2 regions of the Streptomyces sp. NBC_01244 genome follow, and region 1 is predicted to be linked to the other one. Evidence: predicted binding sites of a transcription regulator. Region 1 holds the regulator's gene; the other holds the start of a gene.
What was found. The regulator HrcA, encoded in region 1, represses chaperone genes, less so after heat shock. The targets are predictions, from matches to a motif close to TTNGCACTCNGNNNNNCNGAGTGCNAA.

Region 1 (8,733 bases):
ATGCCCTCCAGGTACTCCACCACGACGCCCTCGATCCGCAGGTCGTCGCCCCAGACCCGTTCGACCAGTTCGGCGTCGTGGCGGCCCTCCACGTAGATCCGGCCCGCCCGGGCCACCCGCGCGCGGGCCCCGGGGACGGCGAGGGAGCCCGAGGCCGTACGGGCCGGGGCGGCCGGCCCCCGGGCCGGGCGGGTCAGGGTCACCACCGCGCCGTCCAGGAGGAAGGCACGGGGTTCGAGGGGGAAGACGCGGCGCTTGCCGAAGCGGTCCTCCAGGGTGACCGTGCCCGCCTCGCAGGCCACCACCGCGCCGCAGAAGTCCGTACCCGCCACCTCGACCACCAGATCGGGATCGGCCGGCACCTCCGGGACGGGCTTGGCGCGCTTCCACTGCGGGGTCAGGTCGGGGGAGTACTCACGCATCCGGCCGAGGGTAGGAGAGCCGGCCGCCTCAGGCGTCCGACACGCCGAAACGGGCCGCCAGTGTGTCGCGTTGGGCACGCACGAAGGCCGCGTCGACCACCGCTCCGTGACCCGGCACGTACAGAGCGTCGTCCCCGCCCAGGGCGAGGAGCCGGTCCAGGGCCGCCGGCCACTGCCCGGGCACCGAGTCCGGACCCGCCTGCGGCTGGCCCGATTCCTCGACCAGGTCGCCGCAGAAGACCACCTCGCGGGCTCCGGGCACGAAGGCGGCCAGATCGTGCCGGGTGTGACCCGGGCCCACGTTCGCCAACAGCACCTGCACTCCGCCCAGGTCGAGCGTCCACTCGCCCGACACCAGGTGCCGGGGGACCACCAGCAGGTCCGCCGCCTCGGCGGCCTCGGCCTCCGGCAGGCCCTGGCGGACCGCGTCCTCGCGCAGCTCCTCCCGGCCCGCCGAGAGCACGGCGTCCAGCCCGACCGGGCCGTAGACCTCCGCCCCCGCGAACGCCGCACCGCCCAGTACGTGGTCGAAATGTCCGTGTGTGAATGCGAGATGGGTCACGCGCCGGCCCGCCAGCCGCTCCGCCTCGGCCCGCACCAGCGCGCCTTCCCGCAGGGAGGACCCGGGGTCGATCAGGAGGGCCGAATCCTCGCCCACCACCAGTCCCACGGTGCAGTCCCACACCGGCAGGCGCTTGCGGCCGGCCCGTTCGGTGAGCCGTTCCCAGCCTGCCTCTTCCCAACGCACGTCCATGCCGCGACGCTACCTTGGCGGGCCGCCCTTGCTACGGGTGTACCACCCCGCCGTACACTGACCGGGGGATCTCTGGCACTCGAACGCTCAGAGTGCCAGCAGGCAGAGCCTGCCGAAGCCGCGAACGACGGAAACGATGGAGGTGTGCGCGATGCTCAGCGAACGCAGACTCGAAGTGCTGCGCGCCATCGTCCAGGACTACGTCGGGACGGAGGAGCCGGTCGGCTCCAAGGCGCTCACCGAGCGGCACCGGCTCGGCGTCTCGCCCGCCACCGTGCGCAACGACATGGCCGTCCTGGAGGACGAGGGCTACATCGCCCAGCCCCACACCAGCGCCGGCCGGATCCCCACCGACAAGGGCTACCGCCTCTTCGTCGACAAGCTGGCGGGGGTCAAACCCCTGTCGACGCCCGAACGCCGGGCCATCCAGAACTTCCTCGACGGGGCCGTGGACCTCGACGACGTCGTCGGCCGTACGGTGCGGTTGCTCGCGCAGCTCACCCGGCAGGTCGCCGTCGTCCAGTACCCGTCGCTGACCCGGTCCACCGTCCGGCACGTGGAACTGCTCGCGCTGGCCCCGGCCCGCCTGATGCTCGTCCTCATCACGGACACCGGCCGGGTCGAGCAGCGGCTCGTCGACTGCCAGACCCCCTTCGGGGAGGCCTCGCTCGCGGACCTGCGGGCCCGCCTCAACAGCCGTGTCGTCGGCCGCCGGTTCACCGACGTGCCGCCGCTGGTGCAGGATCTTCCGGAATCCTTCGAGAACGAGGACCGGGTGACGGTGCGTGCCGTCCTCGACACCCTCCTCGAAACGCTGGTCGAGGAGGCGGAGGAGCGGCTGATGATCGGCGGCACCGCCAACCTCACCCGCTTCGGACACGATTTTCCCCTGACGATCAGGCCGGTGCTCGAAGCGCTGGAGGAGCAGGTCGTGCTCCTCAAGCTGCTGGGCGAGGCCAGTGAGTCGGGAATGGCCGTAAAGATCGGGCATGAGAACGCCTACGAGGGACTGAACTCCACGTCCGTCGTCTCGGTCGGCTACGGTTCGGGCGGCGAAGCAGTCGCCAAACTCGGCGTGGTCGGACCGACCCGCATGGACTACCCCGGAACGATGGGAGCGGTACGCGCAGTGGCACGTTACGTCGGACAGATCCTGGCGGAGTCGTAAGTGGCCACGGACTACTACGCCGTTCTCGGCGTGCGCCGCGACGCATCGCAGGACGAGATCAAGAAGGCATTCCGGCGGCTCGCGCGCGAGCTGCACCCGGATGTGAACCCCGATCCCAAAACGCAAGAGCGTTTCAAGGAGATCAACGCCGCCTACGAGGTCCTCTCGGACCCGCAGAAGAAGCAGGTCTTCGACCTCGGCGGCGACCCGCTGTCCTCCTCGGGCGGCGGCGGAGCCGGGGGATTCGGGGCGGGTGGCTTCGGCAACTTCTCCGACATCATGGACGCCTTCTTCGGCCAGTCCTCGCAGCGCGGACCGCGCTCGCGGACCCGCCGCGGCCAGGACGCCATGATCCGCCTCGACCTGGAACTGGACGAGGCCGCCTTCGGCACGACCAAGGACATCCAGGTCGACACGGCCATCGTCTGCACCACCTGCTCCGGCGAAGGCGCCGCACCCGGCACCTCGGCGCAGACCTGTGACATGTGCCGCGGCCGCGGTGAGGTCTCGCAGGTCACCCGGTCCTTCCTGGGCCAGGTCATGACCTCGCGCCCCTGCCCGCAGTGCCAGGGCTTCGGCACCGTGGTCCCGACCCCGTGCCCCGAGTGCGCGGGCGACGGCCGGGTCCGCTCCCGCCGCAGCCTCACCGTCAAGATCCCGGCGGGCGTCGAGAACGGCACCCGGATCCAGCTCGCGGGCGAGGGTGAGGTCGGCCCCGGCGGCGGCCCCGCCGGCGACCTGTACGTGGAGATCCACGAGCTGCCGCACCCGACCTTCCAGCGGCGCGGGGACGACCTGCACTGCACGGTCACCATCCCGATGACCGCGGCCTCCCTGGGCACCAAGTGCCCGCTGGAGACCCTGGACGGCCTGGAGGAGATCGACATCCGGCCCGGCACCCAGTCCGGCCAGGCGATCCCCCTGCACGGCCGGGGCGTCACGCACCTGCGCGGCGGCGGCCGCGGAGACCTGATCGTCCACGTCGAGGTCACCACCCCGAACAAGCTGGACCCGGCGCAGGAGGACCTGCTGCGCCAGCTCGCGAAGCTGCGCGGCGAGGAGCGTCCGCTCGGCCAGTTCGCGCCGGGCCAGCAAGGCCTGTTCAGCCGCCTGAAGGACGCCTTCAACGGGCGCTGAGCCGCGCGCGGAGCAGCGTACGGGCAGCGTACGAGAACACCTGCGAGCCCGGTCCGGGGATGCCCCGGACCGGGCTCGCGGCATGCGGGACGGCAGGGCGGCGGCGGTATTCGGGCACCCCGGTGAAGGGGACTATGCCAGGCGAATGCCGTGATTCGGTCCCGTGAGCGGGACATGGCACGATGCAGCTCATGTCCTCCGCACCGAACGGTCTCTTCACGTACCCGATCGTGCAGGCGCCCATGGCGGGCGGCGCGTCCTGCCCGCCGCTCGCGGCCGCCGTGTGCGAAGCGGGCGGACTGGGCTTCCTCGCCGGCGGCTACAAAACCGCCGACGGCATGTACCAGGAGATCAAGCGGCTGCGCGCGCTCACCCGCCGCCCCTTCGGCGTCAACCTCTTCCTGCCGCAGACCGGGCACGTGGACCCGGCCGCCGTGGAGGCCTACCGGGGGCACCTCGCCAGTGAGGCCTCCTGGTACGAGATCTCGCTCGCCGACGAGGACATCATCGGCACCAGCGACGACGGCTACGACGCCAAACTGGCCATTCTCATCGAAGACCCGGTACCCGTGGTCTCGTTCACCTTCGGCCTGCCCTCACCCGCGGCCTTCACCTGCCTGCGCAAGGTCGGTACGTACACGATCGCCACCGTCACCTCCGTCGAGGAGGCCCGCGCCGCGCAGGCGGCCGGCGCCGACGCCGTCTGCGTCCAGGGCGTGGAAGCGGGCGGCCACCAGGGCACCCACCGCGACGACCCGCAGGGCGACGGCACGGCCGGAGTCGGCCTGCTCGCGCTCGTCGCGCAGGTGCGCGAGGCCGTGGCCCTCCCGATCATCGCGGCGGGCGGCCTGATGCGCGGCTCGCAGATCGCCGCGCTGCTCACCGCGGGCGCGGAGGCCGCGCAGCTCGGCACGGCCTTCCTGGCCTGCCCGGAGTCCGGCGCGCACGCCCTGCACAAGAAGGCGCTGACCGACCCCCTGTTCGTCCGGACGGAGCTGACCCGTGCCTTCTCCGGCCGGCCGGCCCGCGGGCTGGTCAACCGGTTCATGCGCGAGCACGGCCCGTACGCCCCGGCCGCGTACCCGCAGGTCCACCACCTGACCGCGCCGCTGCGCAAGGCCGCCGCCGCGGCCGGGGACCCGCAGGGCATGGCCCTGTGGGCGGGCCAGGGGCACCGGCTGGCGCGGGCCCTGCCGGCCGGGGAGCTGGTGGAGGTGCTCGCGGCGGAACTCGGCGCGGCGCAGGACGTGTTGAAGGCAATGCAGATGAGGAGTGCGTCATGACCGCCCCGGTGTTCGTGGTCGAAAAGGTTCCCGCGGGGCCGGAGTTCGTGCTGGACGGCCCCGAGGGCCGCCACGCGGTCTCCGTGAAGCGGCTGGCCCCGGGCGAGGCCCTCGTGCTGACCGACGGACGGGGCGACTGGGCCGAGGCCGTCGTGACGGCCGCCGAGGGCAAGGACCGCCTCGTCGTCTCCGTGTCCGGAGTCTTCGAGGAGCCGGAGCCCGCCGTCCGGATCACCGTCGTCCAGGCCCTGCCCAAGGGCGACCGGGGCGAGGTGGCCGTCGAGACCATGACGGAGACCGGCGTCGACGCGATCGTTCCCTGGCAGGCTTCGCGCTGCATCACCCAGTGGCGCGGCGAGCGGGGCGCCAAATCCCTCGCGAAGTGGCGGGCCACCGCCCGGGAGTCCGGCAAGCAGTCCCGCCGGGTCCGCTTCCCCGACGTCGAGGAAGCACTGTCGACCAAGCAGGTCGCGACGCTGCTCGCCGGGGCCGACCTCGCGGTGGTCCTGCACGAGGACCGGGACGCCCCCTCGGGCGCGCTGGCCACCGCGGAACTGCCCGCCGCCGGCTCCATCGTCCTGGTCGTCGGACCCGAGGGCGGGGTCTCCCCGGACGAACTCGCCGCCTTCGCCGCGGCCGGGGCGCACCCGTACCGGCTGGGCCCCTCGGTGCTGCGCACCTCCACGGCGGGCACGGCCGCCGCGGCGGTCCTGCTGGCGAGGACGGGCCGCTGGTCCTGATCGGTCCGGCGGGGGCGGTGGATACGATGCCCGAATCGATCACCCGTCACGAAGGGCTCAGCACATGGCCGGGGAACCGCAGGCCGACTGCCTGTTCTGCAAGATCGTCGCAGGGAACATCCCCGCGACGGTCGTCCGGGAGACGGACACCACCGTCGCCTTCCGGGACATCAACCCGCAGGCGCCCACCCACGTCCTCGTCATCCCGAAGGTGCACTACCCCGACGCCGCCTCCCTCGCGGCCGCGGAGCCCGGGATCGCCGCCGACGTCCTGAGCGAGGCCGGCCGCATCGCCGCCGACGAGAAGATCGTCGAGCACGGCTACCGCGTCGTCTTCAACACCGGCGCCGGCGCCGGCCAGACCGTCTTCCACGCCCACGCGCACGTCCTCGGCGGGCGCGGGCTTCAGTGGCCCCCCGGTTAAGACGTGTCCGTACGAGAACTCGTGGTCCTCGGCACCGCCAGCCAGGTGCCCACCCGCCACCGCAACCACAACGGCTACCTGCTGCGCTGGGACGGCGAGGGCATCCTCTTCGATCCCGGCGAGGGCACCCAGCGCCAGATGCTCCGCGCCGGGGTGGCCGCGCACGACATCAACCGGATCTGTGTCACCCACTTCCACGGGGACCACAGCCTCGGCCTCGCCGGAGTCATCCAGCGGATCAACCTCGACCGGGTCCCGCACCCCGTCACCGCCCACTACCCGGCCTCCGGGCAGAAGTTCTTCGACCGGCTGCGGTACGCCACGGCCTACCGCGAGACCGTGCAGCTCGCCGAGGAGCCGGTGGCCGGGGACGGGATCCTGGCGCGCGGGGACGCGTACACCCTGGACGCCGTACGGCTCTCCCACCCGGTGGAATCCTTCGGCTACCGGGTCACCGAGCCCGACGGACGCCGGATACGGCCCGAGCTGCTCGCGCTCCACGGGATCAAGGGGCCGGACGTGGGCCGGATCCAGCGCGAGGGCGGCCTCGGCGGGGTCACCCTCGAGGAGGTCAGCGAGGCACGTCCCGGACAGCGGTTCGCCTTCGTCATGGACACCCGGCTCTGCGAGGGCGTCGAGGTGCTCGCGGCGGGCTGCGACATGCTGGTGATCGAGTCGACCTTCCTCGACGAGGACGTCCAACTGGCCACCGACCACGGGCACCTCACCGCGGGGCAGGCGGCGCGGGTGGCCCGGGACGGGGGAGTGCGGCACCTCGTGCTGACGCACTTCTCGCAGCGCTACGGTGATCCGTCGGAGTTCGAACGCCAGGCGCGCGCGGCCGGCTTCGAGGGGGAGCTCACGATCGCAGCCGACCTCGTACGGGTCCCCGTGCCCAAGCGGGCCTGATAGCGGGCCCGCCCCCGGGCCAGGGGCCCTGCGGGGCCTGTCCCCTACCCACCCTTCCACCGTTCCCCGGGCTCCGCCCCAGGGAACGGCGGAAGGGCGGGTCGGGGGCCTCGCCCCGCAGGGCCTAGACGCCGGTGCGGGTCCGCTTGCGGGTGCGCTCCCGGGCCCGGCGGGCCGCCGCCGGGGAGAGCAGCAGGACCCGGAGCGGCGGGAGGCGCAGCGGGCGGGCGCGGAGCGGTGCGAGCTCCACGACCTCCAGCTCCTGCGCGCCGACCCTCGGCACCGAACCGGCCGGCGTCCCGGCCCCGGCGGCGAGCACGGCCGCCGGGGCCCCGCCGCGCCGGCGCACCGAGCCGGGGGTCAGCGGGCGTCCGCCGACGTGCAGGGCGACCGCGGTCATCGGCCCGGCCACCGCCAGCAGCAGCCCACCCAGGACCAGGCCCATGCCGGGGAAGCCCGCACCCTCGGCGAGCAGGCTCCCGGTGACGGGCCCGCAGGCCACGCCGAGCGAGGACGCGGAACCGACCAGGACGGCCCAGCGCCCGCGCGGGTCGAGGGCGGCGGCGAGGCCGATGGCGTAGGAGAGCACGACGGGGTAGACCGCGTTCCACAGGATCTCCCCGGCCGCGAAGGAGCCCAGGTCCCGGGCGTGCGAGGCCAGCACCACGCAGCAGGCGATGACCGCCGTGCCCACGCCCACCGGGACCGCCCGCCCGAGCCGGGCCCCCAGCGCGGAGGCGGCGGTGACCCCGAGCAGCCCGGCGCCGAGCGCGGCCGCGAAGACGACCCCGAGGGCGACCTCGGACAGGCCCGCCTGCTGGGCGCCGATGCGGCCGCTGACGCCCCAGAGGGCGTTCTGGGCCAGCGACCACAGCATCAGGGCCCCGGCGAGCACCACCCCGGCGCGCGGGTACGGCAGCCGACCGCAGACCCGTACGGCGCGGTCCGTGCGGGCCGCGCCGTCCGCGCGGTCGGCCCCTTCGAGGCGGCCCGCCGCCGGCCAGCACACCAGCGCGACCAGGGCGATCGCCGCGAACGGCAGCCAGTGCCCGCCGCCGAGCCGGGGCAGGGTCAGGTACAGGGCCCCGGCCGTGGCCGACACCGACAGCAGCCCCAGCGAGGAGGTCCGGTGCGGGTCGCGCTGCGCCGCGATCCCGGAGGCGGCCACGGCGGTGGTCGTGCCCGAACCGAAGCCGCCGAGGACGGCGCCCGCGATGACGAGGGGGAGCTGCGCGGTGGCGGCCGCCGTGCCGTACCCGAGGGCGGCGAGCAGCAGCCCGAGCCGGGCCAGCGGACGCGGTCCGTAGCGCGGGATGCGGGAGGCGAGGGTGAATCCCGCGGCGGCCGAGCCGAGCAGCAGGACCGAGCCGATCAGTCCGGCCTGTGCGGGGCTCAGCGGGAGGTGTGCGTCGAGCCGGCCGACGACGGTCGGCAGCAGGTACGGGGCGACGTAACCGGAGGTGAAGAGCGCGACGAGCGGCCAGGCGGCGGGCGGCGCGGGGGTGCGGTCGAGCACGGATGTTCCAGGTGGTGCAGGTGGAGCATGAGATTCCGCAAGAGCGCGGGGCTCATATCTATCAAGCGGCCGGAGGCTCCGAGAAGAGCGTTCGGGCGGTGATCTGCGTCACACTGTAGGCCGGGTCCTCCCGGTCGGGAGGGCCTCAAGGCGGACTCGGGTTGGGCTCAACGAGGAGTTGAGCCCAATGCAGGAACGACTCGCCAAGATCAGAACACGCGCCGACCGAACGGGGAGTACATCGTGACCAGTCGCAGCAGCCGGGACAGCCTCGATTCCGCCGTGGACCCCCTCGGTCCGCTGCGCGACCCCCAAGAACCCGGCTGCGACGTCTTCCTGACGGGCACGGTCTTCCTCGACATCATCTTCACCGGCCTCGA
Region 2 (8,733 bases), 1.1 Mb from region 1:
AAGGGGTCCGCGATGCCGGTCGCGTCATCGAGCTTCGCGCCGGCGATGAAGTTGTCGGCCCACCCCCATGTGTGGAAGCCCAGCCGGTCCGCCCCGAGCATCCCCCACACCAACTGGCTCCGGATGTCCGCCGGGAGCATCTCCAGGAACTCCCGCGAGGCCCACGGCGTGTGTGTGAAGTGCCCGATCCGCAGGTCGGGGCGGAGCTCCCGGAGCATTCCGGGGGCCAGGGCCAGGTGGTAGTCCTGGATCAGGACCGCCGCCCCCTCGGCCGCCTCCTCCGCCAGCGCCGCCGCGAAGGCCTCGTTGTAGGTGACGTACGAGCCCCACTGCCGCCGGAACTCCGCGTCGAAGACCGGCTCGCGCGGGATCTCGTACAGGTGGTGGTGGAGGAACCACAGCACCGAGTTCGCGATGCCGTTGTACGCCCCGTCGTAGACCTCCGGGTCGATCGGCAGCATCCGTACGCCTGGCTCGGCGACTCCCCGCCGTACCGCCTCCCGGTCCGCGTCGGACAGGGCCGCGCAGATCCACAGCGCCTCCGGCTGCTGCGCGAGGGCGGCGGAGAGGCCGGAAACGAGGCCGCCCCCGCCACGGCGGGCACTGAGCGTGCCGTCCGTGGCGAGGGCGTACGAGAGGGGGCCGCGATTCGCGGCGACGAGCACCTGGGAAGCCATGCGGCGAACCTAGCCCGCCTCGCGTCCGGTCAAACGTCAGCGCCCGCGCACGCGCCGCACCGAGAGGAAGACCACACCGCCGGGTGCCGTGAGCGTGGCGGACGGGAGCCGATTCGGGCGTTACGCCACGCGGCGGCGCGCGTACTCCTCGATGTCGATCATCGGCGGCCGCTCCTCGGTGTCCACGGCGTAAGTGTGCGGTACGAACCCCTCCGGGCCCCGCTCGAACTGCGTCAGCTCCGGGCGTACGAGGTGCCCGCGCGAGAGCCTGACCTGCGCCGTGCGGTAGATCGCCGCGGCCATCCGCCCCAGCGCCTGGCCGTCCTGGTGGCGGTGCAGCCGTACGCCCACGTCGACCTGGGCCAGGGCGTCCAGCCCGGCCGCGTGCAGCGCGTCCACCAGCAGGCCCAGCTCGACGCCGTACCCCACGGGGAACGGCAGCCGCTCCAGCAGCTCGCGGCGTACGGCGTACTCACCGCCCAGCGGCTGGACGAAGCCGGCCAGCTGCGGCCAGTGCAGGTTGAGCAGGGGACGGGCCACCAGCTCCGTGACCCGGCCGCCCTGGCCGTGGGCCTTGGCGGAGGCCGGGGCGTACGGGTCGCCGAACTCCTGGCCGAGGGGCCGGTCGTACATGGCCTTGACGAACCGCACGTCCGGATCGGTCAGCAGCGGGCCGACGATCCCCGAGACGAAGGTCGCCGAGAAATCGCGCAGGTCGGCGTCCACGAAGCAGACGATGTCGCCGCTGGTGGCGAGCAGCGAGCGCCACAGCACCTCGCCCTTGCCGGGCAGCGCCGGGATCCGCCGCAGGACCTCGTCGCGGTGCACCACCCGGGCCCCGGCCTTGGCCGCGACCTCCGCGGTGCGGTCCGTGGAGCCCGAGTCGATCACGACGAGCTCGTCCACCAGGGGCACCGGCAGGCCCTCGATCAGATCGCGCCGGATGACTTCGACGATCTCGCCGACCGTCGCCTCCTCGTTCAGCGCCGGCAGCACCACGCTCACCGTGGTGCCCGCTGCCCGCTTGGCCGAAAGCAGCTGGCCGAGCGGTCGGTCGGCGGCTGACCAGGAGCGGTCTGCCAGCCAGCGCTCCACCTCTTCCAGCACCTTCAGCACTCCCTGGTTCATCATTGGGTTCATCACTGGTTTGGACCGAAATGTGATCCATCTCGCGGTTCGGACGGCTGTCTCAACCACCCGGGCCTTCGGTTACAGTCTTGAACAACGCGAAGGTCCACCGCATGCCGGGGGTCCCCGCGTACAAACGCACCGGCGCGCCACAGAGCGCGTGTGCCGGTGCCATACCGCTCATCCAGAGGGGCAGAGGGACACGGCCCGTTGAAGCCCCGGCAACCCTCCAGTCGGTTCTCGCGATCGCGCACACCAGCGCCGCCAGCGAGGTCCCCGGCTAGGGAAGGTGCCAATTCCGTCTCATGGCGAAGTGCGCCATGGGGAAGATGAGGAGAAAGGGCCTCGCCATCATGGCTGCACAATCTGTCGCAACCTCTGCCGAAACCGTTGAAAACGCTTCTGGCGCCTCTGTTGATCTCGGTCCCGCCACCGGCCTCTCCTGTCGTGAGTGCGGTACCCGCTTCGAGCTCGGCCCGATCTTCGCCTGCGCCGAGTGCTTCGGACCGCTCGAAGTCGCCTACGACCTGCCGCTGGGCGACCCGGAAGCCCTGCGCGCCGCCATCGAGGCCGGCCCGAACAACATCTGGCGCTACGCGCCGCTGCTGCCCGTCCCGGCGGACGTGGCCTCCAAGCCGAGCCTGAACCCGGGCTTCACCAAGCTCGTGGACGCGGCCAACCTGGCCAAGGAGCTCGGCGTCACCGGCAAGCTCTACGTCAAGGACGACTCCGGCAACCCGACGCACTCCTTCAAGGACCGCGTCGTGGCCATCGCCGTCGAGGCCGCCCGCGCCTTCGGCTTCACCACCCTCTCCTGCTCCTCCACCGGCAACCTGGCCGGCGCCGTCGGCGCCGCCGCCGCCCGCGCCGGCTTCCGCTCCTGCGTGTTCATCCCGCACGACCTGGAGCAGGGCAAGGTCGTCATGGCCGGTGTCTACGGTGGCGACCTCGTCGGCATCGAGGGCAACTACGACGACGTCAACCGCTTCTGCTCCGAGCTCATCGGCGACCCGCTGGGCGAGGGCTGGGGCTTCGTCAACGTCAACCTGCGCCCGTACTACGGCGAGGGTTCCAAGACCCTGGCGTACGAGATCTGCGAGCAGCTCGGCTGGCAGCTGCCCGACCAGATCGTCATCCCGATCGCGTCCGGCTCGCAGCTCACGAAGATCGACAAGGGCCTGCAGGAGCTGATCAAGCTCGGCCTCGTCGAGGACAAGCCGTACAAGATCTTCGGCGCCCAGGCCGAGGGCTGCTCGCCCGTCTCGACCGCCTTCAAGGCCGGTCACGAGGTGGTCCGCCCGCAGAAGCCGAACACCATCGCCAAGTCGCTGGCCATCGGCAACCCTGCGGACGGCCCGTACGTCCTGGACATCGCGCGCCGGACCGGCGGCTTCGTCGAGGACGTCAACGACGAGCAGGTCGTCGAGGCCATCAAGCTCCTCGCCCAGACCGAGGGCATCTTCGCCGAGACCGCGGGCGGCGTGACCGTCGGCGTGACGAAGAAGCTCATCGAGAACGGGCAGCTCGACCCCGCGCTGACCACCGTGGTCCTGAACACCGGTGACGGCCTCAAGACCCTGGAGGCGGTGGCCGAAGGTGGTGGCCAGACCGCCACCATCCGCCCCAGCCTGGACGCGTTCCGCGCCGCCAACCTGGCCTGATCCTCTTCTCCCTGCACACCGGAAAGGCAGTAGCGCCATGAGCGTCAACGTCCGCATCCCCACCATCCTGCGCACCTACACCGGCGGCCGGGCCGAGGTCTCCGCCGAGGGCGCGACCCTCGAAGAGGTCATCCAGTCCCTGGAGACCAGCCACCCCGGCATCGCCGCGCGCGTCTTGGACGACCAGGGCAAGCTGCGCCGGTTCGTCAACGTCTACGTGAACGACGACGACGTGCGCTTCGAGGGCGGGCTGCAGACGTCCACTCCGGACGGCGCCGGTATCTCGATCATTCCGGCCGTCGCGGGCGGCTGCTGAGCCCCGTACGGCGTGCGCGAGACCTCGTAGAAACTGAATTGCCCCCTCCGTTACCAAACGGAGGGGGCAATTCTGCTGGGTTGGGCGCGGTAGAGTTGGGGAAGTCCCCTCCGCTGTTCTTGCCCGCCGCATATGAGCGGGCCGCGAGAGGGTTGACATTGAGTCAACATGCAAGTGCGCTATGGGTCGTTGGCGTGGTTTGTCCGGCCCGAGTTGCCCTGGAATATTCTGGGTTTTCACCTTATTTCAATCTTTTGCCGTGTCCAGAATTCTCGTCGGAATGACCTGTTGCAGACAGCAGCGGTGCGGATACATTCAGCCCCGGTCGAGGCGTTCCGGCGCAAGTTCTGACCCGGGACCGCGAAGTGCGGTCCTGCGCAAGGGCCAGTAATAGGGGAGTTAGGCATGGCTCAGGGCACCGTCAAGTGGTTCAACGCGGAGAAGGGCTACGGCTTCATCGCGGTCGACGGTGGTGCGGATGTGTTCGTCCACTACAGCGCCATCCAGATGGACGGGTACCGCACCCTTGAAGAGGGTCAGCGGGTCGAGTTCGAGATCTCGCAGGGCCAGAAGGGTCCGCAGGCGGACATGGTCAAGCTCGCCGCCGGCTAGTCCGACCGCGATCGACCACCGACACGTACGGGGCCACGCACGGCGGCCGCGTACGACGGCACAACGGCATATGTACGAGGGGCCCACATCCTGGACACGGGATGCGGGCCCCTCGTGCGTGGCGGCTCCGGCGCCCTTGGCGCGCCTGGCTGTTCATCCCGGGTTGCCCGAAGCCGCTTGCACTCGGGGGGGTCGAGTGCTAATCATTGGCGTTAGCACTCTCCAGGTGAGAGTGCTACCTATACGAGGACCGGGTCAGTGAGGCCCGCAGGGTCCGGCGGGAAGAAACCGCCGGGCACGCAGGCCGTCCGTCGCGGGCGCGGGCGCGGTCCGGGAGCAATCCACCGCTGTCCGGGAGGACCACTTCAGATGGCCAAGATCATTGCGTTCAACGAGGAGGCCCGGCGCGGTCTCGAGCGAGGCATGAACCAGCTCGCCGACGCCGTCAAGGTCACCCTTGGCCCCAAGGGTCGCAACGTCGTCCTTGAGAAGAAGTGGGGCGCCCCCACGATCACCAACGATGGTGTCTCCATCGCCAAGGAGATCGAGCTCGAGGACCCGTACGAGAAGATCGGCGCCGAGCTGGTCAAGGAAGTCGCCAAGAAGACGGACGACGTCGCCGGCGACGGTACGACCACCGCCACCGTTCTCGCCCAGGCGCTCGTCCGCGAGGGCCTGCGCAACGTGGCCGCCGGTGCGAACCCGATGGCCCTCAAGCGCGGTATCGAGAAGGCCGTCGAGGCCGTCTCCGCCGCCCTGCTGGCGCAGGCCAAGGATGTCGAGACCAAGGAGCAGATCGCTTCGACGGCCTCCATCTCCGCCGCCGACACCCAGATCGGCGAGCTCATCGCCGAGGCCATGGACAAGGTCGGCAAGGAAGGCGTCATCACGGTCGAGGAGTCGCAGACCTTCGGCCTGGAGCTCGAGCTCACCGAGGGCATGCGCTTCGACAAGGGCTACATCTCGGCGTACTTCGCCACCGACATGGAGCGCATGGAGTCGTCCCTCGACGACCCGTACATCCTGATCGTCAACTCCAAGATCGGCTCGGTCAAGGACCTGCTGCCGCTCCTGGAGAAGGTCATGCAGTCCGGCAAGCCGCTGCTGATCATCGCCGAGGACGTCGAGGGCGAGGCGCTCTCCACCCTCGTCGTCAACAAGATCCGCGGCACCTTCAAGTCCGTCGCCGTCAAGGCCCCGGGCTTCGGCGACCGCCGCAAGGCCATGCTCGGCGACATCGCCATCCTCACGGGCGGCACGGTCATCTCCGAGGAGGTCGGCCTCAAGCTCGAGAACGCCGGTCTCGACCTGCTCGGCCGCGCCCGCAAGGTCGTCATCACCAAGGACGAGACGACCATCGTCGACGGCTCCGGTGACAGCGACCAGGTCCAGGGTCGCGTCAACCAGATCCGCGCCGAGATCGAGAACTCCGACTCGGACTACGACCGCGAGAAGCTGCAGGAGCGCCTGGCGAAGCTCGCCGGCGGTGTTGCGGTCATCAAGGCCGGCGCCGCGACCGAGGTCGAGCTCAAGGAGCGCAAGCACCGCATCGAGGACGCCGTTCGCAACGCGAAGGCGGCCGTCGAAGAGGGCATCGTCGCCGGTGGCGGCGTGGCCCTGCTGCAGGCCTCCTCGGTCTTCGACAAGCTCGAGCTCACCGGCGACGAGGCGACCGGCGCCAACGCCGTCAAGCTCGCGCTGGAGGCCCCGCTCAAGCAGATCGCCGTCAACGGTGGTCTCGAGGGTGGCGTCGTCGTGGAGAAGGTCCGCAACCTGCAGATCGGTTGGGGCCTGAACGCCGCGACCGGCGAGTACGTGGACATGATCGCCGAGGGCATCATCGACCCGGCGAAGGTCACCCGCTCTGCCCTGCAGAACGCGGCGTCCATCGCGGCTCTCTTCCTCACCACCGAGGCCGTCATCGCCGACAAGCCCGAGAAGGCCGGCGCCGCTGCCGGCGGCGGCATGCCGGGCGGCGACATGGACTTCTGATCCACCCCCGGGCTCCGGCCCGAAGGTAGATCGGCTGTTCGCATCACGTACCGAGGGCGGCACCCCCAGCTGGGGGTGCCGCCCTCGGGCGTTTGTGCGGGCCTAGAAGCCGGTGGTGTCGATGTCGAAGTCGAAGGGCTCCGGGACGTGCAGGGGCTCACCGAAGGAGACCGTCTTGCGGGAGCGGTATCCGTGCGGGGAGGGGTCCCAGAAGCAGGTGATCTCCGAGTCCTGCATGTCGACGACCAGGTAGACGGGGACGAGCAGGCCGTACACGTCCAGCTTTTCGTTCCAGTCGGCGTCTCTCGTAGACACCGAGGTGAACTCCGCTACTAGGGACAGAGCCGCACCGTCCGCGTGTCGGCCCTCCCCGTCGAAGGCCGCCTCATCCGCAACGAACAGGTCTGGCCCATAGGCGCGCTCGGAGGCCGAGAAGCGGAAGAGGAAGGGTGCTGTGTCCGCACCATGTCCTTCGGGGGCGTGGGCCTCGATCTGCTTCCGGAGCGCACGCATGGGCCGGTAGTAGCGCAGCTTGGAAAACGGCGACACGACGATCTTCCCCCGGATGAGCTCGGCCTTGAAGCCGTCTGGCGTGTTCATCTCCGCAACCGTCTGCAGGAGCTCCTCGAATGTCGGCAGCACCGACAGCCTCTCTATGGGTGTGGCCCGCTCGGTCATGATCGTCACCGTCATCCTCCGGATGGCGTGCTGTGCCCCTGAATGTGTGCCTCGTCCCAGGCTAGCGGCGGGCAGATCGCCGTGCCCGGCCTATGGGACGGACTGCCCCAGCCCCCCGACCTTTGGTTGACTGCAGACATGACTGATGTGTTCGTCAAGATCTGCGGGCTCAAGACCGCGCACGACGTCGAGGTCGCCGTGGCCGCCGGAGCCGATGCCGTCGGCTTCGTGTTCGCGCCCGGCAGTCCGCGTACGGTCGACGCCGCCACCGCGCGGGAGCTGGTCGCCGGGGTGCCGGACGGGGTGCTGACCGTCGGGGTGTTCCGGGGGCAGTCCGTCGCCGAGGTGCGGCGGTTCGCCGAGGAGAGCGGCGTACGGGGCGTGCAGCTGCACGGCGAGGAGGGCCCGGAGGACTTCGCGGCGCTGCGCGCCGAGGGCCGCACCCTGCTGCGGGCCACGGCGCTGCCCGTGGAGCGCTGTGGGGAGTACGGGGAGGACCTGCTGCTCCTCGACGCCCCGGACCCCGGCTCCGGCAAGCCGTGGAACTGGGGCTCGGCGGAGTTCACCGCCCCGGCCGGCCGCTGGCTGCTGGCGGGCGGGCTGACCCCGGCCAACGTGGGCGAGGCCGTCGCGGTCACCGGCGCGTGGGGCGTGGACGTGTCCAGCGGCGTGGAGAGCGAGCGCGGGGTGAAGTCCCCGGACCTCATCCGCGCCTTCGTCACGGCGGCCCGGGGCTCTTAGCCGTGCGGCGTTCGAGGGCCGGGGTCCGGGGCGGAGCCCGAGGGGTCCGGGCGCAGCCCGGCACCCCCTCCCCAGCCCGTCCGGCGCTTGAGGACCGGGTCAGGGCAGAGCCCTGGGAACGGTGGAAGGGCGGGTAGGGGACTTCGCCTCGCGCAGCGGCACACCCGCGGCGGCAGACCGCGACGGGCGGCCCCCGGCTCCGGCGCCCCGCCCGCGGCCGGGCGTCAGGCGAGCGAGTCGATCCAGCGCTCCAGGCGGCGGCCCTCCGTGGCCATCATCTCCGGGTCGCGGAGGGTGTTCGTGAGCAGCGAGATGCCCTGGTACGAGGCGATCAGGGCGACCGCGAGCTCACGGGCGTCCTCGGCGCGGCCCAGGGCGAGGAACTGCCGCTCGGCCCAGTCGAGCAGCACCCGCATGACCGTGGCCAGAGTCTGGTCGAGGCCGTCGTCGCGCTTGTCGAGCTCGGAGGCGAGCGAGCCGGTGGGGCAGCCGTAGCGGGCGGTGAGCTCGCGCTGCTCGACCCAGCCGGAGACGAGGGCCTTCAGCCGGTCCTGGGGGGTGGGGAGCGCGTCCAGGGCGGCGATCAGACCGGCCAGGTGCTGCGCGTGGGCGTCGATGGCCGCTTCGACGAGCTGGTCCTTGGTCTTGAAGTAGTAGTAGACGTTGCCGAGCGGGACGTCGGCCGCGCGCGCGATGTCGGCGATCGTCGTCTTCTCCATGCCCTGTTCGTGCAGGACCCGGGCCGCGGCCGCGGCGAGGCGTTCGCGCTTGCCGCCGCGCCTGCCGCCGGCTGCTTCGACAGCATCTGAGTAAGTCACCTGACTAAGTGTAGACGGGCGCCGTCCCGGAGGGCTATGGTCACCCCAGGAGTTAGTCAGTCGACTAACTCACTTCGCGGGTGGGGGCCTTTCATGATCGTCATCACGGG

Region 2: the regulator HrcA is predicted to act here: its motif matches at 4,571-4,597, upstream of groL (chaperonin GroEL).

Annotation. Positions count from the first base shown of each region.
Region 1 is NZ_CP108488.1:3,328,462-3,337,194, reverse strand. Features, by position in the region: gene OG247_RS14875 (DUF3097 domain-containing protein) at 1-422, opposite strand, end outside; gene OG247_RS14870 (MBL fold metallo-hydrolase) at 451-1,176, opposite strand; gene hrcA (heat-inducible transcriptional repressor HrcA) at 1,328-2,344, shown strand; gene dnaJ (molecular chaperone DnaJ) at 2,345-3,481, shown strand; gene OG247_RS14855 (nitronate monooxygenase) at 3,673-4,764, shown strand; gene OG247_RS14850 (16S rRNA (uracil(1498)-N(3))-methyltransferase) at 4,761-5,504, shown strand; gene OG247_RS14845 (histidine triad nucleotide-binding protein) at 5,569-5,928, shown strand; gene OG247_RS14840 (ribonuclease Z) at 5,932-6,837, shown strand; gene OG247_RS14835 (MFS transporter) at 6,962-8,353, opposite strand; gene OG247_RS14830 (carbohydrate kinase family protein) at 8,597-8,733, shown strand, end outside.
Region 2 is NZ_CP108488.1:4,419,122-4,427,854, reverse strand. Features, by position in the region: gene OG247_RS19750 (alpha,alpha-trehalose-phosphate synthase (UDP-forming)) at 1-677, opposite strand, end outside; gene OG247_RS19745 (glucosyl-3-phosphoglycerate synthase) at 798-1,784, opposite strand; SAM riboswitch class I at 1,983-2,141, shown strand; gene thrC (threonine synthase) at 2,159-3,466, shown strand; gene OG247_RS19735 (MoaD/ThiS family protein) at 3,504-3,782, shown strand; gene OG247_RS19730 (cold-shock protein) at 4,188-4,394, shown strand; gene groL (chaperonin GroEL) at 4,764-6,386, shown strand; gene OG247_RS19720 (Uma2 family endonuclease) at 6,489-7,064, opposite strand; gene OG247_RS19715 (phosphoribosylanthranilate isomerase) at 7,203-7,805, shown strand; gene OG247_RS19710 (TetR/AcrR family transcriptional regulator) at 8,030-8,623, opposite strand; gene OG247_RS19705 (SDR family oxidoreductase) at 8,717-8,733, shown strand, end outside.